3 regions of the Frankia sp. RB5 genome follow, and region 3 is predicted to be linked to each of the others. Evidence: riboswitches for the same ligand, from Rfam matches in the RefSeq annotation. Region 3 holds a riboswitch; each other region holds the start of a gene.
What was found. Region 3 has a riboswitch for cyclic di-AMP ahead of AC6EXY_RS14530 (C40 family peptidase). Riboswitches for the same ligand answer to the same signal wherever they lie in the genome.
Positions count from the first base shown of each region.

Region 1: another riboswitch for cyclic di-AMP. It lies ahead of AC6EXY_RS10405 (C40 family peptidase); the one in region 3 lies ahead of AC6EXY_RS14530 (C40 family peptidase).
Region 2: another riboswitch for cyclic di-AMP. It lies ahead of AC6EXY_RS23750 (peptidoglycan-binding protein); the one in region 3 lies ahead of AC6EXY_RS14530 (C40 family peptidase).

Region 1 is NZ_JCBATA010000015.1:119,648-124,475, forward strand. It holds gene AC6EXY_RS10390 (PLP-dependent cysteine synthase family protein) at 1-841, opposite strand, end outside; gene AC6EXY_RS10395 (hypothetical protein) at 1,056-1,484, opposite strand; gene AC6EXY_RS10400 (hypothetical protein) at 1,958-2,125, shown strand; gene AC6EXY_RS10405 (C40 family peptidase) at 2,396-3,358, opposite strand; cyclic di-AMP (ydaO/yuaA leader) riboswitch at 3,502-3,658, opposite strand; gene AC6EXY_RS10410 (M56 family metallopeptidase) at 3,891-4,817, opposite strand; gene AC6EXY_RS10415 (BlaI/MecI/CopY family transcriptional regulator) at 4,814-4,828, opposite strand, start outside.
Region 2 is NZ_JCBATA010000051.1:50,728-55,555, forward strand. It holds gene AC6EXY_RS23740 (lasso RiPP family leader peptide-containing protein) at 1-64, opposite strand, end outside; gene AC6EXY_RS23745 (AfsR/SARP family transcriptional regulator) at 155-1,135, opposite strand; gene AC6EXY_RS23750 (peptidoglycan-binding protein) at 1,360-2,115, opposite strand; cyclic di-AMP (ydaO/yuaA leader) riboswitch at 2,595-2,746, opposite strand; gene AC6EXY_RS23755 (four-helix bundle copper-binding protein) at 3,167-3,523, opposite strand; gene AC6EXY_RS23760 (amidohydrolase family protein) at 3,808-4,828, opposite strand, start outside.
Region 3 is NZ_JCBATA010000023.1:59,374-64,201, forward strand. It holds gene AC6EXY_RS14525 (alpha/beta hydrolase family protein) at 1-374, shown strand, start outside; gene AC6EXY_RS14530 (C40 family peptidase) at 1,059-2,159, opposite strand; cyclic di-AMP (ydaO/yuaA leader) riboswitch at 2,165-2,344, opposite strand; gene AC6EXY_RS14535 (hypothetical protein) at 2,835-3,218, opposite strand; gene corA (magnesium/cobalt transporter CorA) at 3,648-4,828, opposite strand, start outside.

The DNA.
Region 1 (4,828 bases), on a different contig from region 3:
TGGCGAATCGTGCTGCCGCCAGCCGCCGGCATGCCCACGCCGCCTCGCCGGGCGCCAACCAGTGGACCTCGCTGAACTCCTGATAGGCGACGTTACGCGGAAAGATACTGCTCCCAAGACCCCGCATGAGCCGCGGTCCGTCTGGCTGCCCGAAGATCGTTGAACTGATCGTGTCGACTCCCACGAGGCGCAGATCCGGAAACATCTCGCGCAACACGCGCGACACCCCGGCGCTGTGACCTCCCGTGCCGACGCTGCACACCAGCACGTCCACCCAGCCGACCTGCTGTGCCACCTCTCGTGCCAGTCCTTCATAGGCCGCCACGTTGTCCGGGTTGTGGTACTGGTCTGGGCAGTACGCGCCGGAATGCTCGCCGAGCAGTGCCTGGACCCGGTCCCGCCGGGCCTGCTGCCAGCCCCCGGTCGGATGAGGCCGGTCGACGATCTCTAGTCGAGTGCCGTAGGCGGTCAGCAGGCGGTGCATGAGCGGTTCCAGGCCCGGATCGGTCACCAGGATGATCGGGTGGCCGTAGACGATTCCTGCCAGGGCCAAGCCGAGCCCCAGCGTGCCGCTGGTCGACTCGACTACCGCGCGGCCAGGAGCGAGTTCACCGCGTTCTCGGGCACAAGCCACCATGTGCAGGGCAGGCCGGTCCTTAATACCACCCGGATTGTGGCCCTCCAAATTCGCCCAGAACCCGCCAGCGCTACCGAAACAGACGTCGGGAATCCAAAGAACTGGCGTGTCGCCGACCACGCTCGCTGGGGAGTCCGCCATCGGCGGCGTACCAAGCGACTGACCCGGGATCGGGGGGATACGTGCAACAACGGTTTTCCGCATAGCGGATATCCTTCACAAGTAAGACCATCGCGAGATGATGGAATACCGAACGCATTCGTCGGTCGCGGTCCACATTTTCGCGCCCCCGTCAGAGGGCTGCGACGAGGAGCCGGCGCGGGGTCGGCAGGCCACCTGCTCAACTTCGGCGGCGGCGACCACGCGGGTCACAGCACGGAGGGGCGATCAGACGTTCGCACTCAAAGCGAGGCGAGTATCAGGTCCGCAGCACACACAGCTGTGCCAGCTGGCACGGGAGGCGGTCAGGAGCAACCGTCTGGAGTCGGGCGCGGGGACGGCCTGAAACGAACAAGACCAGGGCGGACAGCAGGAAGGCGGCTGCAGTCAACGCGAACACCGAACCCACAGCGGGGATCAAACCCGTGGCGCCCAAGAGAACCAGATCGGCGATCCGGTCGGGGCAATGAAATCCGCCATCATGATGGCTCTCTGTGCCCACCGCGGATGAAGCATGATGGTGTTCTCCCACGCTCACGAGGCTGGCGCCGCCCAGCGCCTCAAAGCCGCGCTCCGAGTGCTCCGCAGACCCGCACAGCGACGCCGAGAGTAGCATGCTCGCGAGCGCCGCGAGCAGGACAAGAGCCGTGGCGGTTCGCCATCCCAGCATCCTGTCGCGACTGGCCATCACAGCGTAAGGCTATCTCACCGAGAGAGAACGGCTAGCACTGTCAGGCCACCGGGCCCGGCCTGACCGCAAAGGCCACAGTTGTCGCCGCCTCAGAAGAGGTAGTCTAGACGTGGATAGCCTCCCCGGAGCTCGTCCAATGCATGGAAAACGTAGGCACCTGTGCACCTTCGCCACCGGCGCCGATTACCAATATAACTACTTTTCCTGAAAGTGGTAGACAGGCCATCGATGCCACCGGAAAGGGACAGCCATCAGCGCGAGTCGGCGGACCTGCTGCGGGTGGCCGCCCGTCGCGCACAGCCTGCCCGGTAGGATGGTGAGCGGGCCGAATGGATAGTGGTCGTCTTGGCTGAAGTAGAGTTCGCTCAGCGGCCTTCCGCCGGTGCCAGCTGGGATGTCCGGCCGCGCCGCGCCTCCTCGAAACGATCACAGTCCGGGTCGGTGGCGAACACCTCCTGAGTCGGCCGCTGGTGCAGGTCGAAGCGGCCGGCTTTCAGCTCGAACGGCGCGAACGGTGCAAGCGCGGAATCGTCAAACGGCTGGTGGCCCGCAAGCCGCAGGCGGACCAGGCCAACCCGACGGCCGTGCCGACTACCGACCTCGACGCCGACGCCGACGCCGACGCCGACGCCGAATGATGCGGGAGGTGGATCAGTACCTGTCTGCCGATCGTGTGCGGCGTCAGCGCCCCCGATTCGGCGATCGGTGAGGAAGAAGAAGCGCCTCACGTCACGGTGCACGGGTGGGCCGTGGCACGGCCACCGCGATTCCCCCTCGACACGCTGCTGTGCAGCTTCTCGTGAGGATCACGCGGTGGCCGTCTCACGTCACCGACCGGCATTCCGGCGAGTTGTCAGACGATCACGATCATAAACAGGGCGGTGAACTCCACGCGGCGTCCGGCCGTGTTACTGGTGGACGCGGCCTACGGAGTAGGACGACGTCCAGATTTTCTCAAGTTTCACCACGTCGCCGGACTTCGGTGCCACCCACATCTTCCCTCCGCCCGCATAGATTCCTTCATGATAAATGCCGCCGGGTGCACCGAAGAAAATAAGATCCCCGGGCTGTTCGGATCCCTGGGCGATGCGGGTGGTCGCTGCGTACTGCTGATCGGTGGTGCGGGGAAGTGTCTTGCCAAGTTGCCGGTAGATGTACTGCACCAGACCGGAGCAGTCGAAGCTGCTGGGCCCGGTCGCACCCCACACGTATGGTTTACCGGCCTGCAGCGACGCCAGATAGACTGCCTTCTCCCCGATACTCGTCGCCCCGGTGACGGCTCCGGCAGATGCGGGCTCGGGCTCGGGCTGGGGCAGGGCAACCGAGGTTCGCGTTGCGCCTCCGGACGTACGCGTTGGTGAGGTCGACGCCGCGGCCGGCTGCGGTTCGGGGCGAACCCGGACGATCGCTGGTCCGTATGTCGCGGCCCCGAACGAGTCGTTCCCGGTGAACAGGGCCCTGACGGACGTGGTGGTCAGGACCCTCGCGGTATAGCCGGCGTAGCCGCGCCCATCTGTCCGGAGAATCTTGAACGTCGTCCATCCCGTCGGGAACTGTGCCTGCACGAGGATGTCCTGGTTGGCCACCGCCCTGCCGGTGCCGTCAGTCAGCCGGAATCCGACATCGATCGGCTCCTCGGCGCCGACCGTCATGTCGGCGACGACGGGGGCGACTGTGGCCGACGCGCGTACGGTCGTGGTGGACGGAGTGGCCTGGCGCGGCACCAGCGCCGCCGGGGCCGCGGGGATGGTGGTCCTGCTTCCCACCGCGGCGCCGAGTGCGCCCGCGGCGGCGATCCTCGTCTCCCCGGTTTCCGGATCACCAGAGGAGTCCCCGTGGGTACTGGCCAGGGCGATGCCTGAGATCGCCATGGTGCCCGTCGTGATCGCGGCGACCGTCGCCCGGGCCGAGGTCCGTGCGAGCAGCGAACGGGCAGACGCGGAGGCGCGGTGTCGTCCCCGCCCTGATCCTGCGGGTTGGTCTTCGGAGGAGTAGATCTCGGCCGAATACACATGAGCCCTTTCCCGGGCGCCTACGAGGTGAGCTGTCGGGTTCGGGCGGGGAGCCCGGCCAGCACATCAAGGCAGCTGGCTTCACCCCAAGGACGCCTGCCGAGGCAGGACGCCCGGAGGAACGTGGTTCCCCCGCTCCTGTCCCGGCCGCGCGTGGAGGGGGCACCGGACCGGGGACAGGACTCGGCGTGCGGTCCGATGCTGCTAGGCGGAGACAAACTACCACTACACGGCATAGTAGACAGAAGTAGGCCGGGGTCGACGGGCGGGAGGGGTGACCACCTCGTGCCGGGACGGCCAGCCGGCCCGCTCTCCCCAGGAGGGATCATCTCGCCACCAGACGGGCGCGGAGCGTCGACCCACCGAGCCTGGTTCGGAGACCGTCGGGATCTCAGAGGCAGTGGTAGCCGAGGTCGCTCAGGGCGGGCATGGTGACGGCCGCGAGTGGTGTGAGGAGCAGCGCGGCGATCAGCAGCGCCCGCGCCGCGACGGCGGGGCCGCCAAGCGGCTCCCGCGCGGTGAGCAGGCGCAGGACCCGTTGGCGGACCGCGGTGCTTCCCATGCCCAGGGCGGACACGGGTGGGGCGGCGAGACGCAGGACGGCGTGGGCGACGGTGTGCCGGGGGCAGTGGCGGGTCGCGCCGTCGTCGGCGGCGAGTTCGACGAGCCGCCGCAGCTCGCCGGGCATGTCCTCGAAGAGGGGGACGGGCCCGAACGCGCGGTCGAGGATCGCGGCGCCGGTCAGGATGAGGTGGTGCCGGCCGCGCAGATGGGTCCGCTCGTGGGCGATCACCGCGTGGAGCTCGCCGGGCGGCAGGGCGTGCAGCGCTCCCGCGGTCAGGACGACGGTGGCGTCCCTTCCCGGCAGGCAGAACGCGCTGGGTTGGGGGTGGTCGAGGACGAAGACGTCCAGCGCCGGGTGGAAGCGGCCGACGAGGCGGATCTCGCGGCGGTGGCGGCGCCGCACCCGGCGCTGCAGGACAGTGACGGCTACGATGGCGTACCCGAGCCGCAGCGCCACGCCGAGGACGCCGGCGGCGCCCACCGCCTGCGGCACTGTCCAGGTGGGTACGGGCAGCTGATGGTCCGCCCAGTCGCACCACTGCACCAGCAGGACAAGCAGATCACCGAGAGCGTGAACGGGCACGACCAGCAGGAGCGGCGCGAGGATCACGGTAGCGACGGCGGATGCCGCCGCGGCGAGCCACATGCTGATCGCCAGCCGGGGCGCGCGGGACGTCCACGAGGCCGCGGACAGCGGGCGCGGGAGTCCGACCGTGACGAGCAGGGCGTAGGCGATCAGCCCGGTGGAAATCACGCCGGCGGCGT
Region 2 (4,828 bases), on a different contig from region 3:
CGCGGGTCACGTCGGAGAATCGGCCTGCCTGCGCCAGCCGCGGCGGCTCGTACATCGCCATCATGGGTTCGTCCCTCCTCGGGTGGGTCCGTCGGCCGGGGCAGGGGACGACCCGATGCGCGGAGTTGATACCCGGCGTGGGTTCAGCGTGGGTTCACCGGCTGTGCGCGTCCGCGGGTCCGGAGCGGGCTCCGGGACAGTCCGGTTCCGCCTCCAGCACATGCTGGTGGACGCGGCGCAGCGCGACGCCGGGCTCGATGCCGAAGTCCGCCACGAGGCGTCGATGGAGGGTGCGGTACTCGCTGAGCGCCTCGGCCCGGCGGCCGCTGCGCTCCAGCGCGACGAGCAGCTGCGCCCACAGCCGCTCGCGGGTCGGGAACTCGAGGGTGAACGCGCGCAGCACGGGCAGCACCTCGTCGAACTCGCCGAGCGCGAGCCGCGCGTCGATGAGGTCCTCGTGCACCGCCCACCGGGATTCCTCCAGGCGCAGGCTTTCGGTTCCGGCCACCTCGGCGGGCAGCTCGTCGAACGCGTCGCCCCGCCACCAGCCGAGGGCTCGTTCGAACAGGCCCACCGCGCGGCGCGGCGATCCGTCCCGGACCGCGGCGCGGCCTCGCTCGACATCCTGCTCGAACCGGACGAGGTCGATCTCGTCGGGCTGGACGATCAGGCGGTAGTGGCCGGGCCGGCTCTCGATTCGTCCCGGTCCCACCGGCCGGAACAGCACCCCCGAACCAGGGCCGACTGCCGCCACGTGCCGACGGTCCGCGGGGGCGCCGGGCGGTGGGGGCAGCGTGTGGCGCAGCTCCGAGAGGTAGGTCTTGATGTTCCCGAGCGCCGAGCGCGGCGGCGAGTCCTGCCACAGCGCCAGCCGCATCTCCTCGATGGACGTCCAGCGGTCCGCGTGCAGCAGCAGCGTCAGCAGCAGCGCCCTCTTCTTGCGTTGGTCGATGCGCACCTGGTCCCCTGACGGACGCCAGACCTCCAGCGGCCCCAGCACGGCGAACAGCGCGCCGGGCCCGCGCCAGCGGGTGGCGGAGCCGCCCCACGACGAGGGCTCCACGACGGACATGCCGGGAACCCGAGGTCCGCACCGGATGGCCAGATCCGGCACGGTCGCGCGCTCGTCGACCATGATGATCCTTGTCGGTCGGAGATCCTCAGCAGACGGAGAATCTTTCCCGGGCGGACCCCGTACTCGTCTGCCTGCGGGGACCGGCGGCCCAGGTGGGCCGGTGCAGGGAATACCCCGGGCGGCGCGCGGGTAGTCCTGCCATGCGTCGGACACGCGACGGCGCCGCCCATGGGTCGGGAACACCCACGGGCGGCGCCGTGACACGCACCGCCGTCGGCCTGGCGCTAAAGCCCGAGGCTCGCGCTGGTCTGCGGCCCGACCACACCGTCCACCAGCAGCCCATGCTTGAGCTGGTAGTCCCTCACCATGTGGTTCGTCTGGTAGCCGAACTGCCCGTCGACCTGGATCGGGTAACCGAGGTCCGCGAGCTTCTGCTGGATGCGCCGGACGTCGTCGCGATAGCCCAGCCCGCTGACCAGCGACGGGTAGCCGGCGGCCTTCGCGACCGGCGCGGCGACCGGCGCGGCGACCGGCGCGGCTGTGTAGGAGATGGTGCGGATGGCCGCGCCGCCGCCCACCGCGCTCGCGGCCGCCTGACCGCGCGCGGTGAAGCGGGTGTACATGCCGTTGGTCCAGGTGCTCCAGGCGCGGACGCCCTGACTGGAGCAGACCTGCTTGGCCGCCCAGGCGTTGGTGGCCGGGTCGTAGAGGTTGCGTGAGCCCACCCAGCCGGCGTGCGCCCGCATGTTGATCTGCCAGAGGCCGCGGGAGTCCTCGCCCGCGGTGGCGTGCGCGAAGGTGTTCCCACCGGACTCGGCGAGGGCCACGGCCACCCAGGTCGACAGCGGCACCCCGCTGCATCCGGACAGGCCGGCGTTCGCGGCCACCTGGGCGATCGTCACGTCGGACACCGCGCCGGTGGCAGCGCTCGCGGGACCCGCCGTGGCGAGCATGCTGACGCCCGCGCCGAGCACGCCGGCCGCGGCAATGGTGGCGCCCCGGCGCCGCGCCGCGCGCTTACGATGCTTTCCCTTAGCCATTCTTTGACATCTCTTTCGGTGTCGGCAAGCGCAGATACGGGAGTTCAATGGCCGTCGAAGATGCGGCCAAAAATGAGCACGGAAATTTAGGGGCAGCACGGACTAATTAATGTCGGTGAGCCCTGTTCAGGTGCATGAGGAAAGCAGTCGATACCGAGCGGCGCGGTCGGACACGGTCAGGGATCACGCCCCGGCATGAACGGCGATCAGGTCAGGAGGAATGACCAGTTCACCGGGCCACCGCCTCAGCGGCGGCGCGCGGCGACGAGAACGGCACGGCAGGACCTAGGGCAGGCCGCGAAAACCGTGCGAGAACGATGGGACGGCGGCGAGCGATCGGCGACCACCACCCGTCGCCCCGTCAGGACGTGGGCAGCTCCCACCAGGCCCGTCGCGGACCGTAGAAGGCGCCGACCGATCTGGCGACCCGCTTGGCCGGGCCGGCCGGCCGGAGGAGTTCCCGAGGCACAGGCAACGTGGAGTCCTTCCCGTACGCCTGCGAGGTTAGCTGTCGGGTGCGGGCCGGGAAGCCCGGTCGCCTGCGTGCAGACGACTTAACCCCAAGGGCGATCGTGACGGGACCGCCCGGCGGAACCTGGTTCCCCCGCTTCTGCCCCAGCTGTCTCGGAGGGACCCCGGGCCGGGGGCAGAACTCGGCGTCAGCCCGGAGCAACGTGTGCCCGGCAACCGTAGCGAACTACCCTGGGTAGTTACAAGTACTTGTTCCGTGCGAAACCACGGACACACCCATGACGCTGCGTGCATTTCGCTGCAATGTCGCAACTCTCAGACATCACCCGAAGCATCGTGTACGACGCACATCACCGCTCATGTCCGACTCGTGCCCGACCTGGGCGGACCTGGACGTCAACGCGGACCAGATCGGAGTGAGCGGCGGAAGCGATCGCACAGTCACCGCACGCGCCAGGGCGGTCGCGTTCGGCTCGGGCGACGGGTTCGCCCCGGCGTCACGCGCCGGGGCGAACCGCAGGGACCGGGTGCCGGCCTCAGCGCGGCATCCCGGAGGCGCCGGCCTGCTGCCTGACCGGTGTCAGGCCGCCGCGCCGGCCATCGCCGCGCAGCTGTCCAGGCAGGACCGGCAGGCGCGGGCGAGGCGGGCGAGCTGGGCGTCGCGCGGCATCCGCTCGCACATCTCGGCGCAGGCGCCGCACACCCGCACGCACATCGCGCACATGCCCCCGTGGAAGGGCGACATGCGGCACATCATGTCCGCGCAGGTCCGGGTGACCGCCGCGCAGTCCATCATCAGCCGCATGTCGTCGGCGCTCATCATGCTGCCCGGCATGTCCATACAGTAGGAGATGGTCTCCTCACACAATGCCGAGCAGGACATGCACTCCTCGATTGCCCTGCGCATCTTTTCGGTGATGGTTTCGGCGTGCTGCACAGCAAACACCTCCGGTCGGTGGACGGCGTCCTTGACGCCACCTCGAGGCCCCGACGGGCAACGACACCGACCCGACCGGGGCCCCTCCGACAATAGCTCCGACGAACAGACGCGCATCTCGGCCGCCCTCCGGAGCCCGCCGCCCGACTCCTCGAAGACGCCCGAAAACATCACCCTCCGACCTCCCGCAATGCATTCCGGAATCCTGGAGGGAATCACCTCCCGAGTTTCGGGTTCTGGATACCGGCGACAGGTCGGGACTGTTCCCACCGATGGCGTACGGGTCAGGGTGAGGTCCGATGGCTGGTCTGCCCGGCGGCCGGCGTTCGCGCGCCCGCGGCGGGCGCCGCGGACCAGACGGGCGAGCCGGGCGGAACGAGCTCGGCGGGCAGCCGCGGATGTGCCAGCACCGCCCGGCCGCCCACGAAGACGCCGCGCACGGCATCCGGCCTGGTGAACAACTCCAGGTCGGCCGGATCCTCGTCCAGCAGGATCGCGTCGAGGACATAGCCGGTCTCGATGCGTCCGAGCCGGTCGCCGACGCCGCACAGTCGTGCTCCGTTCGCGGTCGCGGCGAGCAGGGCCTCGGGTGGGGTCAGGCCGGCGCGGCGCAGATGGGTGATCTCGGCGAGGTTGCCGCCGTGGCGGCTGTGGTGCCGGGCGTCGCTGCCCAGCGCGATGGACACACCCGCCGCGCGGGCGACGGCGATGGTCTCGGCCAGCGCGGCGGCGGTGGCCTCGGCTCGTTCGACCGCCCAGCCGGGTAGCACGCCGGTGCCGGCGAGCGCGGCGAGGTCGAGGTAGGCGCTCAGGGTGGGCACCAGGGTCACGCCCCGCGCGGCCATCGCCGCGCCGGCCCGCTCCCCCAGGCCGATCCCGTGCTCGATCGACCGGGCGCCCGCGGCGGCCGCCGTCTCCACCGCCCGATCACCGAGCGCGTGCATCATCACCGGCCTGCGGTAGCGGGCCGCCTCGGCGACGGCCTCGGTCAGCTGGGCCCGGGTGAAAGGCAGGTCAGGCGCGGACCCGCCGCGCACCGGCGGTGCCGACAGCACGCCGCCGCTGGCATGGATCAGCACCCAGTCGGCGCCGGCGCGCAGGACCCCACGCACCGCGGTGGGCAGGTCGCCGGCCGCGGTGACGGTGTGCGCCGGGCGCCCCGGGTACTCCGGCCCGAGCACCTCCTGCGCGGATTCCAGGCCGGGGCCGAGGAGCGCGCCGTCGCCGTGGCGCCCGGTCCGACTGAGCGGCACGACGCAGACCGTGAGGCGGGGACCCGGGACGACCCCGGCGAACAGCGCGTCA
Region 3 (4,828 bases):
ACAGCGAGGACTTCGCGGTCGCCTATCCGGAGGCGGTCGGTGGACTGTGGCGCATCGACGGGCCGGACAGCCCCGACGCCCAGTACATCCGGGACGTGGTCAGCTTCGTCGCCGACAGGAAGAGCAAGATCGACCTGAACCAGGTGTACATCTGGGGCGTCGGTGAAGGCGCCCGGCTCGCCCAGACGACCGTCTGCGGCGGCGCGAAGCCGGTCTTCGCGGCCGTCGGCGTCGTCGGGCAGTTCACCCAGGAGCCGCAGTCCCCCTGCCCCGCTCGGGCCCCGCAGGAGCGGGTGGCCGAGACGAAGTGGAACAAGAAGGTCAGCGAGGCGCTGTGGAAGGCGTCCGAACCGCACCGCCTGCCCACCGCCTGACGGCCCGCCAGCAGCCCGTCCAGGCCCGCGCCGTACGGATGTGGGCCGGGCGGGCCGAGCGGCTGGCCTGTGACACCTGGGTTCTGTGACCTGGGCGCACCTGTCACACCTGGGCGCACTGTCACACCTGGGCACACCGTGATGACGGAGAACGGGGTCCGTCGATGCCGCCGGGAGGGGGGTAGCGGCATCGACGGACCCGCGGCCGTGGCTCCCGAAGGCCCGCCGGCCTTCCGCTGCGGATGGGGGGGGAATCCGAGGGAAGGCCGGCGGGGTCGGGGGCCTTCCGGCCGGACGGACGTCAGATGGGGGGGAGATCTGACGTCCGTCCGGCCGGAAGGAGACGCGACTTCGGCCGGGGTCAGGCGCAGGCACGGTCAGGCAGGCACGGTCGGGCACGGCGAACTACGGGGACGGCGTGAGGCGCCCCGCGGGACCAGGCGGACCGTGATCAGGCGGGCGGTGTCAGGGCCCGGCCGATGCTCGTCCTGGGCGGTACTCGTCCGGGTCAGCGGCGATGGTGACCCACACGGCGAAGAAGCGACGCCTACATGGAGTGGCGGGCGTCAGAGCGCATGGCGGCGAGCGCCGAGGCGCCGAGCCGGCGGCACGGACTCTGTCTGGTGGTCGCGGCCGGAGGGGGGAGGCCGCGACCCGGGAGTCTGGGACGCCGGGGAACGGCTCCTAGAGGACTCGGCCGACGTAGTAGGAGGTCGTGTAGATCTTCTGGAGCTTCACGACGTCACCGGTGTGCGGCGCGACCCACATCTTGCCGTCGCCGGCGTAGATGCCGACGTGGTAGATGTTGCCGGGCGTGCCGAGGAAGATCAGGTCGCCGGGCTGCTTGTTGTACATCGAGACCCGGGTAGAGGCGGCGAACTGGGCGTCCGTCGTCCGCGGCACCGTCTTGCCGAGCTGCTTGTAGATGTACTGGACGAGGCCGGAGCAGTCGAAGGAGCTGGGCCCCTCGGCGCCGTAGACGTAGGGCTTGCCCGCCTGCAGCGAGGCCAGGTAGACGGCCTTCTCGCCGATGGAGCTGGTCGGCACCGGCACCGAGACGTTGACCTCGGGGGTGTCGACCCGCACGCCGGCGCTCCGCGAGACCGAGGCGGTCGGCTGCGGGGCCACCGTCAGCGTGGCGTCGTTGGACGAGCGGGCGGACTGCAGGGCGTCGGTGCCGTCGAAGATGGCGGTGACGCTCGTCGTGGTGAGCACCCGCGCCGTGTAGGAGGCGTAGCCGCGCGAGTCCGTCTGCAGGTGCTTGAAGGTGGCCCACCCGGTGGGGAGCTTCACCTGGACCTTGACGAGCTGGTTCGCGAGCGGCTCGTTCGTCGCCTGGTTGTACAGCGAGAACCCGACGTTGATCGCCTCGTTGGCGTCAACGGTCTGCTGGGGGGTGGTGCTCCGCAGACCAACCTGGATCTTGCCGGACAGCGGCGGCGCGTCGACGCCGTTCGTCATGCCCAGCGTCGCGCCGGAGGTGCCGCCATGGGCACTCACGGCCGCCGCGGCGATGCTGCCACCCAGGGCGGCGCGCGAACCGATCTGCGCGGCCAGGGTGACCGGAGCCGTGTTCGTCGACTCGTCCGAGGGGGCGGCGGCGTGAACGTCAGTGGCGCAGCCGGCCAGGGCCACCCCGGAGACCGCGACGGTCCCGGTGGTCATCGCGGCGAAGGCGCGAGCGCGGGCCCTGCTACGGGCGACCGGCGCGGTGGACGGGGCGCGGTGACGGCCGCGACCTGCGATCCGCGAATCTTCGTCGAGCTGCACGCTTTGCGCGGACAACGGTGTATTCCTTCCCGTACGCCTGCGAAGTGAGCTGTCGGGTTCGGGCTGGGCTTGCCCGGTCCGAGGGCGTGACCTTCACGCGCCTCGGACTTCACCCCTAGACCGGCGCCGCGGATCGGTGCCAGCCGGTGGAGGTGGGTCCCCCGCTCCTGCCCCATGTGACGACTCGGAGGGGACACCGGGGCCGGGGGCAGGATTCGGCGTTCGGCCCGGTGTTGTCGTGACGTCGGCGTGAGACTAGTCCACTTGGAGGGGGTGGGTAAACACTAGTCCTTCCCAACTACAGCCAGTGTGCGCTGATGTGCCCGCCGCGCGAAGCCCTCTCCCAGTCTGGCTACCGCTGTCCCGGATCGGCCCCCCATCCCGAAAAACCCTTCCTGTCCTGCGGTTCTGGCGGGCATTCGAGGGCCTGGGAGGGATGCGGAGAAGGGGGTGAACGAGAGTGCCACCCCGGTCGTGCGGCTTCGGGTTGAGTCGGTTCGAGAACAGAAAGTAATTGCTTGCCGCGGGCCCGCCGCAGCGTCTCGGGGCGTCCAGGACGCCGCCGGAGGCGGGTTCGGCGAAGGGCGGCCCGGCCCGAGGTCGCCGCGGATCGTGACGGAGGGATCGCCGAAAGGTGACGCGGGCGGGTGGATGGCTGCGGCGGCCCGGCAGGGCGCGGTGGCCCGGGAGTCAGCGCCCCCGCGCGCGCCGGCTGAGGAAGCCGGCGGCGTCGAGCACCTGAAGCTCGACGGCGAGCTCGTGGACCTCGCGGGGCAGCGACCGGTGGTGGCGCAGCGCGGTGACGGCGGCGCGGGCGCGGTCGGCCAGCTCGTCGAGTGCGTGCTGGCGCTGGCGCATGCGGGCCCGCTCCTCCTGGATGGTCCGCACGGTGTCCTCCTGCCAGCGCCGGGTCCGCACGAGGTGCTCGCTGGCGTCCTTGGCCTGCTGCTCGGCGTCCTCCAGCCGGCTCAGGAGCGTGTCGAGGTCCTCAAGGCGGCTCGCGAGCTCGGCGATGAGGTCGCCCCGGTCGGGGAGGGTGGCGGTCTCTCGCCGCTTGGGGTCAGACGAGGGCATGTACTCCCCTGGCGGGTGGGGGGATCGGTGGGGACCACACCGAGCGGCAGGCACGCGTCCCGGCTGCTCCGACACGGTTGGTTACGGTAGCTGACGAAGGTGGCCGGGTGTAACCCATCGTACGGATACGTCATGACTGTCGACTCATGGCAAGAAAGAGCTATGGGTCGGCTACCCGCGCCAGCGATTTTAGGGCTTATAGCACCCAACATGTTGTTTCTATGGACATTTGCCCGATCTCGCGCCACTCACACCCAACGAGCCGACGCGGCGGTGAATGCCGCCGGGCCGGCCGTCTCGCACCCGGTCCGGCGCACTGTCGGCAACCTATCACCGTGTGTGACAGATCGGCCGGTTGCCGCGGGTCGGGTGGGGCTGCCCGCGGCCCGCGACCGGACCCGCGCCGCCCGTGTGGGCGGCGAACACGTCCTACAGCCAGCCGTTGCGCTTGAACGCCCGATAGAGAAACAGGCAGGCCACGGCCATCAGCGTGAGAACGGCCGGATATCCCCAGGTCTGGCGCAGTTCCGGCATGTGCTCGAAGTTCATTCCGTAGATTCCTGCCAGGGCGGTGGGGACGGCGGCGATCGCCACCCAGGCGCTGATCCGGCGCATGTCCTCGTTCTGCGCGATGGTGAGCTGGGTCAGGGTGGCCTGCAGAACCGACGAGAGCAGCTCGTCGAAGTGCGAGATGCGCTCACTGACCTGTTCAAGGTGGTCGGCGACGTCCCGGAAGTACCGCCGCATGGCCACGTCGATCATGCGCGGGCTGTCCGAGGTGAGCGTGCGCAGCGGCCCGGCCAGCGGCTGGACGGCGTGCTTGAGCTCCAGCAGCTCCCGTTTCATCTGGTAGGCGGTTTCCGTGGACGGAGCGCGTTCGCGCCGGAACACTCCGGCCTCGATCTGGTCGATGTCGACCTGGATCTTTTCCACCGTGTCCACGTAGTCGTCCACGATGCTGTCGCAGATCGCGTGCAGCACCGCGGTGGGACCGTGCCGCAGCATCTCCGGGGCGGCCTCCAGCCGGCCCCGCAGCTTCGTCATCTCGCCATGCTGGCCGTGGCGCACCGTCACGACGAAGTCCTCACCGAGAAAGATCATGATCTCTCCGGTGGTGACGACCTCCGAGGTTCCGGTGACCTCCGTGTGGGCGACGTAGGTCGTCGTCTTGAGCACCATGAACAGGTGGTTCTCGTAGTACTCCAGCTTGGGCCGCTGCCCGCCGGTGACCGCGTCCTCCACGGCGAGCAGGTCCAGCCCATACTCCTCGGCGACCGCCACGAGCTGCTCGTAGGTCGGCTCGAACAGGCCGAGCCAGGCGAAGCCGTCGCGCTCCGTCCGGGCCAGGCGCAGCGCGTCGCGGTGGTCGACCTCCGTCGTCACCCGCTGCCCGTGGCTGTAGACGCCGCAGGCCATCACCCGGCCGTCCGGGGTCGCCGGGATCTCGACCCCCCGGGGCCGGCGGCGCTTGCGGCCGACCCGCACCAGCGACACCGCCGGCCGGCTCAGCGCGCCGGCCAGGCGGTGCGCGTTCGCCGAGGCGTGTTCCAGGGCGTCGAGGACGGGATGCTCCTCGCCCCGCCCGGGCCGCGGCGGACTCCCGCCCGGCG